DNA from 4 places in the Pseudoalteromonas lipolytica genome. Region 2 is predicted to be linked to each of the others. Evidence: predicted binding sites of a transcription regulator. Region 2 holds the regulator's gene; each other region holds the start of a gene.
The links. The regulator sigma-54, encoded in region 2, starts transcription at its own class of promoters, with help from an activator protein. The targets are predictions, from matches to a motif close to GTTGGCACGNNNNTNGNNT.

Region 1 (4,217 bases), 1.2 Mb from region 2:
GTATCCCTCCCTTCAAGTGCCGATTTATCGGGTCTATTAGTGTTAGCCGTAGATGATAACCCACTTAATCTAAGCATTATTAAAAGTATTTTAGAGCAAGCCGATATCACCGTTGTGTGTGCAGACAGTGGTGAAAAGGGCATTGAGCTTGCTAATTGTCTCAGACCTGACCTGATCTTTATGGATATTCAAATGCCCCAGATGGATGGCTGCCAAGCTACGCGTATAATTCGCCAGTCATTCACGAAAGAGCAAATGCCGATTTATGCATTAACAGCACACAGCGAAGCGGCTGACATAGAGCAATCCGTTGCGGCGGGCATGAATAAACACCTCACTAAACCCATTGTTGCCAGTACACTGTTTTTGGCGATGAGTGAACTTGAAGTACAGAAACAGGCTTTTTTTGACCGTACGTTTGTTCTCACTCAGTTTTCAAATAATACAGAATTAGTATTAACTATGCTGTCAAAGTTTGCGACCATGGCAGCACAACAGCTATTACAAATTTCAACATTAAAGACCACCGATGAGTTGATCAGAGTTGTCCATAATGTGAAAGGGTCGGCCGGTAATCTAGGCTTTAAACGTTTGTCAGCCTGCGCTCAGCAATGTGAGGCTAAGCTTAAAGCACAAGGCGAACTCCCTGAGTTATTAAACGATGAGTTGCAGTGGCAGATTAAACAAGTCATTGCATTTATCATCGAACAAGGATCTACAGATGCTAAAAAGAGCCAAGGTACTGATTGTTGATGACGATCCGTTGAACCGTTTGGTATTAGAAAAAACATTACAGCAAGATTATGATGTTTTTTGTGTTGAAAGTGGTGAAAAGGCACTGACGTTTTTAAAAACACAGTCCGTTGATTTACTGATTCTGGATATTGTTATGCCCGGTATTGATGGGTATGAGGTACTGAGCAAAATAAAAGAAAATACCGTCACAAATATGCTGCCTGTTATTTTTATTTCTGCTAATTCGAGCCATGACGACGAAGCAAAAGGCCTCGAGTTGGGGGCGATGGATTATATAACTAAACCCTTTAGTGCTGCGATTGTTCGTGCGCGTGTGCGTAATCAGTTATTAATCAAACAAAAAAATGACTTGCTCGAAATGCTAGCGTCAATCGATGGCCTGACTGAAATTCCTAATAGACGTTATCTAGATGAAAATCTTGCCCGAGAATGGCGTCGCTGTCGTCGCGATCAAACCCCTTTGTCTGTATTACTCATGGATGTGGATCATTTTAAACGGTTTAATGATTGCTATGGCCATCGAGCGGGTGATGATTGTTTAAAACGAATTGCTCATGCGCTTGTTGGGGCCTGCGAGCGAGGCAGTGACTTTGTGGCGCGCTATGGGGGGGAAGAGTTTGCGGCTGTTTTGCCTAATACAACGGCAACACAAGCAATCGCATTTGCTAATAAATTACGACATGCAGTGAGTAATTTAGGTATTCCCCATACCGCTTCGTTAAATTCGGATCATGTGACAATTAGTATCGGCATTGCGACCACAGAAACAGGGCAAGTATACGCTGAACAAACGCTGCTTGAAGAAGCTGACTTAGGGTTATATCAGGCTAAAGATGGCGGACGTGACCAAGTTGTGTCGAGATTAGTGAATGTGAGTGGGTAAAGAGTAGGCAAGGCCTACTCTGCCATTTTTGGCTAATTAGCCATTGCTCAGTGATTTATAAATGGTATCACCAACGCCAATTAGCTTATCGTTTTTAAATACTAGTGGTGTGCACTCATCTTTTGTCATTTTACCATCAGAGTGAATGCTATGAGTTGCATAAAACAATACTTGGTAAACATCGTCACCTTGTTTTAGTAATTCAGTGAAGTTAGGGGTGTGAAGTTTATTAAGTACCACTTGGTAGTTAGTATCAAGCGCAAGAGTCGAAATGATTTCGCGGTTATTTTTGTGCTGCTTTTGCCAGCTCGTCGATGAATCACCTGCCCAATGTGTTTCAGCTTCACCATCAGATACTGCAATGACACAGCCAGTTAAAAATGGTGCAGTAAGCGCTGCAATTAAAAGTGCTTTTTTCATTTTTTTATCCCTAGAATTTAATGTTTACGTTGCTCTTAATTAGCAATCAGCTTGCCACATTTTAAAAAGTAAATTAAATCAAGTGATTAGCTTTTAATTGGTCAATTGGCTAGGAGCTTTTTTGCAAACCATTTCGCTCAATTGACCAAAAAATTGCAATTTAGACCAACCTATTGCGCTCATTTCCTTGGTTAAATGCTTTGATATTTAACGCGATTTCTTTCACTAAGCGAATAATAGACTCTTTACTTGCCCAGGCAATGTGCGGCGTAAGTAATAAATTGTCGCCAGTGTATCGGGCAAGTGGGTTATCTGCCTCGGCGGGTTCTTTACTGAGTACATCAACACCCGCGCCAGCAATCACATTATTAGCAAGCGCAGATGCTAAATCAGCCTCATTAATAATCCCTCCACGGGCAGTATTAATAAGGATGGCAGAGGGTTTCATCATGTTCAGCTCATGAGCCGCAATTTGATCGCGAGTTTCTTCTGTTAACGGGCAGTGAACACTGATTATATCAGCCGTTTTTAATGCTTGCTCAAAACTAACGCGACCTTCACGCGGTGTATGTCCTTTACGTTCACTGATAATTACATGGGCACCAAATGCGGTTGCAACTTCAGCAACCGCTTTGCCCAACGAGCCGTAGCCAATAATTGCTAAGGTTTTCCCCGCTATTTCATTAAAGCTGTAATCTAAGCGACAAAACATCGGACTCTGCTGCCATAAACCTTGCTGGCAATCACGAATGTACTTGTGTGTGTTACCAAGCAGATTGGTGATCAATGTAAACGTGTGTTGAACCACTGAAGGTGTTGAATATCCGGCCACATTGGTCACGGCGATGTTATGGGCTTTTGCTGCTGGTAAATCAATATTATTGGTGCCTGTTGCAGCAACGCAAATTAATTTTAATTGAGGTAACTGCGCCATTGCTTGTTGATTTATAACTACTTTATTCGTTACTACTACATCAGCGTCTTGGCAGCGTTCAATTAATTCGTGCTGATTAGTTAGGTTATAGCAAGTGAGTGAACCTAATTGTGCCAGCTCATCTAACGAAGTGTCTGCTAATGTGGCGGCATCAAGGACGACGATATTCATATACTTTCCTTATTAATTTTTGCTTGACCTTAGGGTGTACTCCAAGGTTTATAGTGAGCATAATAAATAAACGCTTCACAATGGAGACAGTGATGAAAATAGGTGAGTTTGCCCGTCAATTAGGCGTCTCAACAGATACGTTAAGGTACTACGAAAAACATGGTTTGTTAACGCCAAGTTCGCGTTCTGAGGTGGGATATCGGTTTTACTCTGATGCAGATTACAAGCAAATGTCGTTCATTTTGCGGGCAAAAAACGTTGGTTTTAGTCTGTCTGAAATAAAAGAGTTATTGCAAATTAAGTTTCATAAAAATCAGCATTCATGCCATGAGGTTAAAGCAATGACATTACAAAAACGTGATTTAGTGGCCGCACGCATTGCTGAACTCACGCGTTTTTATGACTCTCTTTCATTATTAGCAGATAAATGTTGTGGTGGTGAAGAGCCCGCTGAGAACTGCTCGATACTGACGACACTGGAGGATATTGATGGACTTACTCAATAATTTTTGGCAGTTATTCTTATTATCTGCCCCATGGCTAATGTTAGGTTTATTGATTGCTGGTTTATTAAATGTGTATTTACCGGCCAATTTTCTCAATCGTCACTTAGGAAAAGAGGGGCTTTGGACAACCATTAAGGCTGCTTTTATTGGTGCGCCTATGCCATTGTGTTCGTGTGGTGTTATTCCAGCAGCAATAGGGCTTAGAAGAGCGGGAGCATCGAAAAGTGCGACGACGGCATTTTTAGTTTCAACACCCGAAACAGGCGTTGATTCAGTGTCAGTCTCGTATGTTTTATTGGGACCATTTATGGCCATTATACGCCCAATCGCAGCGGTGTGCAGCGCGATAGCTGCGGGTGTCTTGGTTGGGAAAGACCATGAAATTCATTCACAGCATAAGCATCAAGCCGCCACTGCAGATGATAATAGTGCAGGCTGTTGCAGCAGTAATACCGCAGCTGAAGTTAAAAAAGAGCCGAGCTGTTGCAGCAGCAATACTTCGGCTGAAGTTAAAAAAGAGTCGAGCTGTTGCAGCAGTAATACTTCG
Region 2 (4,217 bases):
TGATTTATTAATGCTAGAAAATGGCAAACCGCTAACTAGCGATGGAACGAGCGCATGAATATAGCCCGTATTTTACTAAGTATTGTTTTTGTTTGTAGCATGGTTTGGTTATGGTATCCGTACTTTAATCAACCGACAAACACAGTGCTCAGTGAAGACGAGATTATCGCTACACCTGATTACACCGCAATCGCATTAAAGCAAACAGCCTATGATGATCAAGGTAAAATCAGTCATAAAGTGGCCGCAGCTAAAATGGAGCTGTATCAACAGCTCGGGTTTACCTTTTTTGAGCAACCCATTTTCACCATTTACGGTGATCAGCAAGTTTGGCAAGTAAAAGCCAAAGAAGCCACGTTATATGAAAACGATCAGCTTGTATTCGAAGGGGATGTGGTTGCTAAAAACCTTACCCATAATGGCATGATCGAAGATATTAAAGCTGAGAACATTAACATCGACATTGACAAAATGACCATGTTTTCTAAGCAACCTGTCACGCTGACAGGACCGAATTTAAAAATTACCGGTAAAGGTTTAAAAGCCGATTTAAAAGCCGAAATTGTTGAGTTAACTAACCATACACGAACCATATACTATGACCAATAAACTTAAGAAATTACTCCTGATCCCAAGCTTATTGATTGCGTTTTCTGGCGCAGCTGCTGAGCAGGCTGGCACACCAATCAGCATTAGCTCTGATCGCCAAGAAGGTCAGCTAAAAAATGGCATTGGTATCTTCGAAGATAATGTCGAGATCATACATGGTAACCGTCGTATTACAGCGGATCGACTCGAAGCACATGCAGGTGAAGTTGAAGGCACGGTTGAATTAATTATTGCCACAGGAAAGCCCGCTTACTTTGAAGAAAAACAAGCTGACGGCACTATTATGAGCGCCAGTGCTGAAGAAGTTCGATACGATGTTGCTAAACGCTTATTAACACTCGTTGGCAATGCACAAGTGACTCAAGCAGGCCAAAAAGTCAGTGCCAAGAGCATTACATACGATATGGAACAGCAACTGATAAGTGCCGAGAAAGATGAAAACTCGACCGATCGTGTACACACTATTTTAGTGCCTGTTGATAACAAAAAGAACGATGAAGGCCAGCCATGAGCACACTAAAAGCAGAGCTATTAGCTAAAAGCTATAAGGGTCGCCAAGTTGTAAAAAATGTAGGCCTTGAGGTAGAAGCTGGCAGCATTGTCGGTTTACTTGGGCCAAATGGCGCAGGTAAAACAACCACCTTTTACATGATTGTGGGATTAGTGCCCAGTGACAAAGGTAAAATAAGCATTGATGATAACGACATCACCTTATTGCCAATGCACAGCCGCGCTCGCTTAGGTATTGGCTATTTGCCACAAGAATCATCGATTTTTAGAAAACTGACTGTTTATCAAAACTTAATGGCCATTTTAGAGACCCGTAAAGATCTCAATAAACAAGGCCGCGAAGAAACACTTAACAGCTTACTTGATGAATTTAGCATTCAACACATTCGTGACAGCCAAGGTATGGCATTGTCAGGGGGTGAACGCCGTCGTGTTGAAATAGCACGCGCACTGGCCGCTGACCCTAAATTTATTTTGCTCGATGAGCCTTTTGCTGGTGTTGATCCTATTTCAGTGTTAGATATAAAGAAAATTATTGAGCACTTAAAAAATCGTGGTATTGGTGTATTAATTACTGACCACAATGTGAGAGAAACCCTTGATGTTTGTGAAAAAGCCTACATTGTTTCTCATGGGGAGCTAATTGCATCAGGTACACCTGAACATGTGTTAGCCGACCAAACTGTACGCGATGTGTATCTAGGCGAGCAATTCAGGCTTTAAATACGCCACCGACTAGAGCATCTGCTAGACTTATAACAATGACAATAAATCAAATAAATAGTTAACGGCATCGTGCTATTGTTTGATAAGACTAAAAAGGATTGTTAGGGATACATGAGGCAATCATTACAGCTGCGCATGGGCCAGCAACTTACAATGACTCCACAACTGCAACAGGCTATCCGTTTGTTGCAGCTCAGTACATTGGATCTCCAGCAAGAAATTCAAGAAGCGTTAGACTCTAACCCTTTGCTTGAAGTTGAAGAAGCAGATTATGCAGAAGAGAGTATTGGCAAGAACGAGCAGAAAGCCGAATCTGACGATACCCAACTAAGCGCGTCGGCTGACGAAGCTGCAAGCGAGTACGAGCAAGAAAGCAGTGATGCCCTCAACAAAGACACCGTAAGTGACGACTTAGCAATGGATGTTACGTGGGATGAGTACATGAGTGCTGCCCCATCAAGTTCCTCAGGTCCAATGCCTGAAGATGAATCAATTTACCAAGGCGCATCAACCGAAACTCTCCACGAATACCTAATGTGGCAGTTACAACTGACTCCATTCAGCCCAACAGACGAAGCGATTGCCGTTGCGATTGTTGAGGCAATTGATGATTCGGGTATTTTAACCGTAAGCTGCGAAGACATTGTTGAAAGCTTCAATCAAAATAACGATGAAGAAGAAATCGAACTTGATGAAGTCGAAGCTGTCTTAAAAAGAATCCAATTATTCGATCCTGTCGGTATTGGCGCCCGTAGTTTACAAGAATGTTTGTGTATTCAATTACGCCAATTCGATGCTGACACCCCCTATTTAGCTGAAACTAAAATGGTGTTATCAGAACATATTGAATTATTAGCGAGTCGTGACTATCGCACTTTGATGAAAAAGACTAAGCTTAAAGAAAGTGAGCTGAAAGAAGTCATGACATTGATCCACAGCTTAAATCCAAAGCCTGCGGATACCATTGTTAGAGAAGAGTCTGAATACGTGATACCCGATGTATCCGTAAAAAAAATAAAAGGCCGTTGGGTAGTTGAACTAAACCCAGACTGCATGCCGAAAATCAGAGTGAATAGCCACTATGCGGCGATGTCACGTTCTGTAAAATCAAGCAGTGATAGCCAATTTATTCGCTCTCATTTACAAGAAGCAAAATGGTTTATTAAAAGCTTAGAAAGCCGTAATGACACGTTATTAAAAGTGACTAACTGTATTGTTCAACAACAACAGGCTTTCTTTGAACATGGTCCTGAGGCCATGAAACCCATGGTATTAAATGATGTCGCAGAAATGGTCGAAATGCATGAATCAACAATTTCGCGAGTAACAACACAAAAATACATGCATACCCCGCGGGGAATTTTTGAGTTGAAATATTTCTTCTCCAGCCATGTAAGCACTGAAAATGGGGGTGAGTGTTCATCTACGGCAATTCGCGCTTTAATCAAAAAGCTAATCGCCGCAGAAAACACAGCTAAACCATTGAGTGATAGCAAAATTGCAGATATATTGGCTGAGCAAGGAATTAAAGTAGCTAGACGGACAATAGCAAAATATCGAGAGTCTCTAGCAATACCTCCGTCGAATCAGCGTAAGAGTCTGATTTAGACGTTTTACATAGAAGGAAAATGCTTATGCAACTAAATTTAACTGGTCGTCATGTAGAAATCACAGATTCATTAAGAGACTATGTAAACACCAAGTTTGCGAAACTAGAAAGGCATTTTGACCACATTAATAATGTTCATGTCATTCTAGATGTAGAAAAACTAAGCCAAAAAGCAGAAGCAACTTTACATGTAAACGGAGGCGAGTTATTTGCCTCTACTGAACACCAAGATATGTATGCAGCCATCGACTCGTTAATCGATAAACTTGATCGTCAAGTAATTAAACACAAAGAGAAATTAGCTCGACACTAAATTATGAAACTTAGTTCACTTACTAACCAGGACTGCAGCAAAGCTGCGGTCCTTTTTAATAGCAAAAAAAGAATTCTCGAATTTATCAGCGAACTGGCTCATGAGCAGCTCCCTCATTTATCTCAGCAAGATATACTCAATGCCCTATTGAACAGAGAAAAATTGGGCAGCACGGGTATTGGCCGAGGTATTGCGATTCCACATGGTCGTATGAGCGGTGCAGATCAGCCACACGCATTTGTAATTGTGAGTGAGTCACCTATAAATTTTGATGCAATTGATAATCGTCCAGTGGATATTTTTGTCGCACTCATCGTACCAGATGGTGACTGTCAACTTCATCTAAAGACCTTATCAACAATTGCTGATAGACTTAAAGACAAAGAATTTTGTAAACAGCTACGCAGTGCTAAAACAGATAGTGATCTGTTTAAAGTCATTGCATCAGAG
Region 3 (4,217 bases), 530 kb from region 2:
TTTATTTAGCATATCTAGCGTACTATCACCAATATCTACACCAGAGCTAAGTGCATCTTCATCATACTCTTCAAGTGTATCATCTGGGTAAATTAAGCGTTTCAGCATAGGTTTCACAACCGCCATGATAAGTACGATAATCACTAATGCACCTAATGATAAACGCAATATCTTCATAAACCAGTCTTGTTCCCAAATAGGCACTTCTATGGCCGCAGCGGTGTCTTCACGTACAAACGGAACAGTAACAACTTCAAGCGCATCACCACGTTGCATATCAAACCCCACTCCGCCTTGTAGCAAGCGACGGATATTTGACAGCGCTTCAACAGAACGAGGAACCATTGTTGTCTCGCCGTTTTCACCCACTTGTGGCACATAGTCAACCGCAACAGATACACTAATACGACGAATAACACCTGTTTGCTGACGCTTATGAGAAATAGTGGTATCTAGCTCGTAATTACGGGTTGCTTCTTTGTGCGAACGACTTGGGTTCATTGCACTACCAGCACCCCCCTGTCCTGCAACTTCAGGAATATTTGAATTAACAGGCGGTTGATTAGTCAAGGCACCTGGGATCCCCACAGCAAGACCACCAATGTTATTTTCTTCAAATGTTGTTTCACTGCGCACTGCAGGTAAGTCTGGGTTGTAGCGCTTTTGTGTTTCTTCTACCGCACTAAAGTCCATATTTAAATCAACTTGCGCAGTGTAATTACCTAAGCCTACGACAGGAATTAAGATGCTGTCGATTTTATTTAAGTATTCTTCTTCACGCTTGCGCTCAATTTCATATTCTTTGCGAGAACGCGCTGCCAGTGAATTTTGTGAACCCGAATTAAGTAAGCGACCGTTTTGATCTGTCACCGTAACACGCTCAGGTGAAAGACCTTGTACTGCAGAGGCAACAATATCAACAACTGAGTCGATTTCTTCACCATCTAACATACGGCCACGTTTAAGAGTCAGTACAACGGTAGCTGATGGTAGTTTTTCACGACGAGCAAATACGTTTTCTTTTGGAATTGCTAAAAGCACTTTGGCGCGAGTGACATTTTTTAGCTCTTCGATTGTGCGAGCAAGTTGCTGCTCACGACCATGTTTTAAACGTTCACGTTCTAAGCGTTGGCTAACACCAAAGCCCATATCTTGCATGATGATGTCGGTGCCTGAGCTTGGCGCTTGCTCAAGACCTTCACGGGCCATCAATAATTTAATATTTTGGTATTCGCCTTCTTCAACTGAGATGACATTACCATCAAGTTCATAATCAATCTTCTGTGCGTCTAAAAAGTCCAGCGTTTGGATAAGCTCTTCGGTTGGCATTTTACCCAGCGGTCGCATATCTGGTTGACGAGCCCAGATAATAATAAAAATTGCGATTGCCAAACAAATAGCCAGTGCAATGACCAACGTCACCTGACGTAATACATCAACGCCATTGAGGGCACTGAGGTAGCCTGACTTTTGCTCTTGTTGATCATCCGTGTCTGAAGTATCGACACCGCCGCCTGCGAGGGCTAGATCAGTTGATTGATTAGATTGCGCCACAATAATTCTCCACTACCTAGTTAAACAGGCATGTTCATGATTTCTTTATATGCTTCAACAAGTTTGTTGCGAACTTGCACCGTTGCTTCAAAAGCAACCGAAGACTTTTGCGAAGCAATCATTACTTCAGCAAGGGATACACTGCGGTCTCCCATCTCAAGTGCTGTTACTTTTTGTTTTGCTTCTTGCTGCAGGCCATTAACGGTATCTAGCGCGCTTGTAAGTAAGTCACCAAATTGCGCCGATGATGTTGGCTGAGCCTGAGTTGGTAAATTATTAACGGATTGACTACGGCTAGCTTCAAGTGCCATAGATTGCATTTCTTGAAATAATGCGCTGTTTTGAACTTTCATAATACTCTCTGACAATGCAGTTTACTTATACACAGATAAAGCACAAAACGTGCCACAAAATAAAACACTATAAATCAATGTGTTAGATGGTTATTTTGTTTGTCAGAGTTTTGACAGCAAACAAGCCCACATGGAGTGAGCTTGTCAGTTAAAGGGGGATGCTTTTAAGCGGGTAATGCAATACCTAAGTCGCGCATTTGAGCTAGTTTATATCTAAGTGTTCGTGGACTAATCCCTAATGTTTCAGCAACCTCTTTACGCTTTCCTTGACACCTAGCTAGGGTTTCTAAAATAATGCGATGCTCTTTGTCTTTAAGCTCATCTTTATAATTTCCCTGCTCGTTAACAGATGGAATTTCGTCATGCGTGGGGTTAACCACTTGCTCTTTATAAACCGGGGCATTTTGCACCGGTGCACTATTTACAGTCTGTGCTTTAACCACTAAGAGCTCTTCAATAAATATATCGTCTTCATGAATGCTATTACCATCACATAGTATCAGTGCACGCTGAATCACATTATCAAGTTCACGGACATTACCCGGCCAAGCATGCGATAGCAGTTTTTGCTTAGCTTGCTCAGTTAATAATGCGATAGGCTCTTTACTTCTGATGCAATGACGCTCAATTAAATGCTCTGCAAGGACAATAATATCACCTGGGCGCTCACACAGCGGACGCCACATTAAAGGAAAAACATTTAAACGATAATACAAATCTTCTCTGAATAAATTTTCGCTAACAGCTTCTTTTAAATCACGGTTACTGGTTGCGAGTACTCTAACATCGAGCTCAATGGTTTTACGACCACCCAAACGCTCAACTTCACGCTCTTGCAAAACACGCAATAACTTAGCTTGCAGACCCAAATCCATTTCGGTGATTTCGTCAAGCAAGATAGTGCCACCTTGTGCTTGTTCAAATTTGCCCGGACACGCTTGAATCGCCCCAGTAAACGCGCCTTTTTCATAACCAAACAAGGTCGCTTCTAACATGTTCTCAGGAATAGCGGCACAGTTAATCGCTACAAAAGGAGCATCTGCGCGACTTGATTTATCGTGAATAAAGCGCGCCAGCACTTCTTTACCCGAACCACTGGGTCCGAGCACCATGACACTGGCATCTGAACGTGCCACTTTACTGGCCAGCTCAAGTAATTTAATACTGGATGGATCCGCGACAATCGGCCCATCGGTTTCTTTTTCTTTCTCGGGTAAATAACGACTCACCATATTCAGTAAAACTTCGGGTGCAAATGGTTTAGCCATATAATCAATGGCCCCTAAACGCATTGCCTCAACCGCATCATCAATGGTGGCGTATGCTGTCATCATTAATACTGGTAGTTCAGGGTAATTAAGTTTAATGCTACGCAATAAATCAAGGCCGCTCATCGCGCCCATTTGTACATCGCTTACCACCAATGAATACGTTCCTTGCTTTAGCAATACCATTGCTTGCTCGGCACTGTCGGCAGCGATGCAATCAATACCTGACATTTCCAATGTATCAATTAAGGCTTCGCGTAAGCCTGCGTCGTCTTCAACGACTAAAATAGAGTTCGTATTCATCTTGCCTCCACTGACGTAGTTTCTGCACTAATGGGCAGGATTAAACTAAAACATGCCCCCCCATGGGCATTATTAGCCACTTCGACCCGCCCTTGATGCGCATTAGCGACTGAGCTTACGACTGCAAGCCCAAGCCCTGTACCTTGGCTTTTCGTTGTGTAAAAGGGTTCAAATAATTTTTCGGCTTGGCTAATATCGACTCCAGGGCCATTATCGCTGACGCTGATACGAACACAGTGTTCACTCCTCTCATCACGCTGAGCGCTGAGTGACACTTTTGCGTGCTGGCCAATAATTTGAATACTGTTATGAATAAGATTTTGAACAGCACTGGCTAACGCTGTTTTATTGCCCACAATTTCAATATCGGGCTCTGGCAAACTAACGGTTAATTCACTGTGGTTTTGCGCCACCATAGCATCAGCTCCTGCTTTTACTTCATTGAGTAATTGCTGCATTGATACACGCTCAACTACTTGCTGTTCGCCACTTTTAGCAAACAACAACATATCATTCACTTGGGTTTCTAAATCTTTTAATCGTGACATTAACTTGTTATGAAAATTACCCCGTGAGCTTTCAGGTAAGCGTTTAGAGCCTAAATTAGCCGCATATAACATAGCAGCCGAAAGCGGTGTTCTTACTTGATGCGCAAGCGATGCGACCATTTTACCCAGCGCACTCAGGCGCTGCATGTGCGCAACACGCTTTTGCAGTCGGCGTGTTTCGGTCAAATCGG
Region 4 (4,217 bases), 440 kb from region 2:
GACCTCGTTCAAGGCGGTGAAATAGATATTGCCATTTCACCACAACAAGCGACTATCTCAGCTCTGTTAACGCATGTTCGCCGCGGTGATATCGTTAACGTTTATTCATTACGTAAAGGCGCGGCTGAAGCAATTGAAGCCGTAGCCCATGGCGATGAACATACATCGAAAGTTGTTGGCCGCGCGATTGCCGATATCAAGCTACCCGCAGGCACCACTATTGGTGCAATTGTGCGTAATGACGATGTACTCATTGCTCATGATGATACGGTGATTCAGTCGGGTGACCATGTGATCATGTTCCTAATCGACAAGAAACACATCACGGTTGTTGAAAAGCTGTTCCAAGTTAGCGCTATTTTCTTATAGACCAAAAACATGAAAATAAAAAAGCAGCCATGACGGCTGCTTTACGACTCTTGAAGTGAAAGTAGTTAACCAGAGTCTCTGGTTACGAACCTATTGAATCTGTGCGAACTCTTCTTTTGAAAGCTCTCCGTTACCATCGCTATCAAGCTCAGGAAATAGTTTTTCAAGCTGCATATTTACAGATGCTTCTTCTTTGCTGATCACGCCATCGCCGTTGGTATCAAATGTAGAAAAACTGACGCCTTGAGCAAACGCTGCTGATGACGTTGCTAATGCTAAAATAGCCAATGTTGTGTTGATGTGTTTCATAATAACTGCCTCAAAATTTGAAAAGAGTGAAGTCCGTTTCTGAGATCCCTGTTTAGTGGAAATTGGCTTTGTTACTCGGCCGCTGAAAATTCTGTTTCAGTCAGTACGCCATCACCATCGACATCCAGTGTTTTAAATTGTGACATGATTTTTGCGTCGACTGATGCTTCACTTTTGCTTATCACACCATCGCCATCTACATCCAATGTATCAAAGTCAGTGGCAGCAAAAACAGCTGAAGAAGATGCAAGTGCAATTAGGGCTAGTGTTTTATTTACTGTCTTCATAATCATATTCCTTCAATATTTAACTAAAAAAGTGTTAGCTGATCACACGCTCCTGGTTGTTCTTTGTCATGGATTCCCTTATCCATTTAGGCTGTCTTTGGCAGCTCAGAACTAATCAGCTAGATAACTTGGCTTGCTTAATTTCATTAAGCTTTTGAAAATTCTTGTTTTGATAACTCACCGTTACCGTCAGTGTCTAATTCGCTAAACTTACTCATTAGCTCTGCATCAACGGATGCTTCGCTTTGGCTAATAACGCCATTGCCATCAACGTCTAGCGTTTCGAAATCGCTCATCGCAAATGCGGCTGATGAAGAGATAAGTGCCACAAGGGCTAATGTTTTATTTACTGTGTTCATAATGTAATCCTTCAAATAGTAGCTTTAAGTAAGAAGTCCTTTTCAATGTGTCCTTACACTGAAATTATGCTTTCGCGAACTCTTCTTTTGATAGTTCGCCATTACCGTCGGTATCAAGCTCTTTAAACTGGCTCATTAACGGTGAGCTTACAGATGCTTCGCTTTTACTGATTGCTCCATCGCCATCGACATCTAGCGTTTCAAAATCCACCGCTGCAAATGCAGTTGATGAAGCGACAAGGGCGATAAGTGCACATGTTTTGTGTAACGTTTTCATAATCACTATTCCTTCAATGTTGTCTAAACTGCGATAGAGGACTAATTCCTAAATCAACTTTCTCTGTGTTCGCTTTAACTATTTCAACTTCAATGCCAAAGTTTAAAAAACGCTATAAATCATGAGGTTAAGTTTATTTTTTAGTAAATTAGGGGAAAACTGGCTGTTATTTTGTTGCTTTTTAGCAACAAGCAATGAGGTGAGAAAATTTTTTAGCTATTAATCAATAAGTTAAAAAAGCAAAAACAGAGACATCTGCCGTTTTTTGTCACTAAAACAGAGAAAATATTGCGTGTGGGGGCTAAACCGTAGATGAATGGCAACACGCCTCAAAAAAAATAAAAATATTTTTAACGCTTAATCATCTGATTTAAATGGGTTTTATATATTTATATCGATTATTTTTGATTAATTTTTAGAGAAAAAGTGAAAAACAGTCATTTTGTTGCAAAATGGCGAATCAATGCTCGTTAACTCGTTATCTCTAATACCGAAAGGTCTATGAGGTGCTCTTTCATAAAGACGTTCATTTCATTTTCACTGGTATTGAGCTGCACACCAAACTGATAGCCCGACTCTCGTTTGCGGACTCTGCATACCTTGCCTGTAAATTCACGTTTACTGAGCACCACCTGACACGCTTGTGCTTTCAAATGACTAAGGTCGGCCTCGCTGTTAATCTCAAATTGCACACCGGCAAGTGAAATGTCTTTAATTACGCCTTCATATACTTGTTCATCTATAACAAGCTTGGCGGGAAACAAAGTGGGGATCCGCGCTTCGCTGCGCAAGCTAAAGAGTTGTACTTGTTGGGGAAAATGTAAAAATATCAATCGACAAGGGTGTGAAGCAACGGCTTTTATCTGCTGACGAAATGCAATAACCTGCCCACCCCCGCTTTCTAAAACAGCCCGAACAATCACCATAACCCCCTCTTTGATAAAGTCACCCGCATTCGGCAAACGTTTTGCAGGGGGATAGTTAAGTATGATGTACTGCTCGTTAAGTAAACCAATAAATTCAATTTTGACACGCTTACTTTCTGTCGCAGTTATTATTTCAACATCGACCACACTCCCTGCGGGTATATAGGTTAGTTTTTCTAAATTAAGTTGCTGCTGCGTTTTTGGCATTGTTTCTCTACTCCTTGAAAAATAACCAAATAAAACCTTAACCGCGCCAGAATGTTGGGGTAAATAAAACTAATAAAGTGAATATTTCAAGACGACCAAACACCATCGCAATTGTTAACAACCACTTTGCCGTATCAGATATCGCGCCATAATGCGCCGCGACTTCACCCAAACCTGGGCCTAAGTTGTTTAAACACGCCGCCGTCGCTGAAAAAGCACTTATATTGTCCATGCCTGTGCCCATTAAGGCCAGCATGATAATAACAAAAACCAGTGCATAAGCAGAAAAGAACCCCCAAACGGCTTCGACCACTTTATCGGGGAGCGCTTTACGACCGAGCTTTATAGAGTATATAGCCCGCGGGTGAACTAAGCGGTTTAATTCACGTATCCCTTGCAAGTACAGAAGGAAAACCCTTACAACTTTCATACCGCCGCCCGTCGAGCCCGCACAGCCGCCGATAAAGCTCGAAAAAATAAGTAAGATAGGTAAGAACAATGGCCAAGCAGAAAAATTATCTGTCGCAAAGCCCGCGGTAGTACTCATAGAGACAGCTTGAAACATTGCTTGATCGAGCGTTTCATCACCATCTGCATAAATATTATTAGAAGAGAGTACCGTAAAACAAATAATCACTAGCGCTAACTGAATAAGTAAAAACACTTTAAATTCAGGGTCGCGCAAGTAAACACGAATACTGCGCGAGGAGACCGCAGCGTAGTGCAACGAAAAGTTAATCGCCGCAATCAGCAAAAACACCACACAAATAAAGTTTATTAATGGGCTGTCAAATTGCCCCATAGACGCATCGTATGTAGAGAATCCCCCAATTGCGATGGTTGAGAAAGCATGACAAATCGCATCAAACCAATCCATACCCGCTCCCCAATAGGCAAGCGTACATGCGATGGTCAGCGACACATAAATGTACCAAAGGTGTTTGGCGGTATCGGCAATCCGCGGGGTCATTTTCGAGTCTTTAACTGGCCCTGGAGTTTCAGCACGGTATAACTGCATACCACCAACACCTAGCATCGGTAATACAGCGACGGCCAATACAATGATCCCCATACCACCTAGCCACTGCAGTTGTTGACGATAAAAAAGCACTGATTTGGGTAAGTATTCAATCCCCGTTAAAACGGTTGCTCCTGTGGTAGTCAGCCCCGAGAAGGCCTCAAATACCGAGTCAGCGAGAGATAGGTTTGGTTCCTGTAAGAACACTAAAGGCACAGCAGCAAAGCTGCCAAGTACCAGCCAGAACAACACCACAATTAAAAAGCCTTCGCGGGCTTTTAAATCACCATGCTCATGACGGTTTGGGTAATATGCAGCTAAACCAATAACAACGCTAAAAATAAACGCAAGAACGAACGGCACACCCCCACCGTCTTTATAAATTAAAGACACCAGTGCCGGTGGGACCATCGTGATACTAAATAACGCCACCAGCTGGCCGAGAATTTTTATTATGGTACGAAA

Region 1: a site for sigma-54 is predicted at 2,100-2,118, ahead of D0907_RS13275 (DUF3192 domain-containing protein). Genes of this name have one in related genera too.
Region 3: a site for sigma-54 is predicted at 1,946-1,964, ahead of fliE (flagellar hook-basal body complex protein FliE). Genes of this name have one in related genera too.
Region 4: a site for sigma-54 is predicted at 1,683-1,701, ahead of D0907_RS00295 (EF-hand domain-containing protein). Genes of this name have one in related genera too.

The regions. Positions count from the first base shown of each region.
Region 1 covers NZ_CP032090.1:2,953,765-2,957,981, reverse strand. The annotation lists gene D0907_RS13285 (PAS domain-containing hybrid sensor histidine kinase/response regulator) at 1-753, shown strand, start outside; gene D0907_RS13280 (GGDEF domain-containing response regulator) at 722-1,639, shown strand; gene D0907_RS13275 (DUF3192 domain-containing protein) at 1,676-2,059, opposite strand; gene D0907_RS13270 (D-2-hydroxyacid dehydrogenase) at 2,220-3,164, opposite strand; gene zntR (Zn(2+)-responsive transcriptional regulator) at 3,257-3,670, shown strand; gene D0907_RS13260 (SO_0444 family Cu/Zn efflux transporter) at 3,654-4,217, shown strand, end outside.
Region 2 covers NZ_CP032090.1:519,766-523,982, reverse strand. The annotation lists gene kdsC (3-deoxy-manno-octulosonate-8-phosphatase KdsC) at 1-58, shown strand, start outside; gene lptC (LPS export ABC transporter periplasmic protein LptC) at 55-609, shown strand; gene lptA (lipopolysaccharide transport periplasmic protein LptA) at 599-1,120, shown strand; gene lptB (LPS export ABC transporter ATP-binding protein) at 1,117-1,842, shown strand; gene D0907_RS02435 (RNA polymerase factor sigma-54) at 1,957-3,453, shown strand; gene hpf (ribosome hibernation promoting factor) at 3,480-3,767, shown strand; gene ptsN (PTS IIA-like nitrogen regulatory protein PtsN) at 3,771-4,217, shown strand, end outside.
Region 3 covers NZ_CP032090.1:1,048,531-1,052,747, reverse strand. The annotation lists gene fliF (flagellar basal-body MS-ring/collar protein FliF) at 1-1,554, opposite strand, end outside; gene fliE (flagellar hook-basal body complex protein FliE) at 1,575-1,907, opposite strand; gene D0907_RS04735 (sigma-54-dependent transcriptional regulator) at 2,072-3,478, opposite strand; gene D0907_RS04730 (sensor histidine kinase) at 3,475-4,217, opposite strand, start outside.
Region 4 covers NZ_CP032090.1:75,274-79,490, reverse strand. The annotation lists gene trkA (Trk system potassium transporter TrkA) at 1-369, shown strand, start outside; gene D0907_RS00310 (EF-hand domain-containing protein) at 460-678, opposite strand; gene D0907_RS00305 (EF-hand domain-containing protein) at 750-965, opposite strand; gene D0907_RS00300 (EF-hand domain-containing protein) at 1,112-1,324, opposite strand; gene D0907_RS00295 (EF-hand domain-containing protein) at 1,389-1,601, opposite strand; gene D0907_RS00290 (flagellar brake domain-containing protein) at 2,072-2,734, opposite strand; gene D0907_RS00285 (TrkH family potassium uptake protein) at 2,772-4,217, opposite strand, start outside.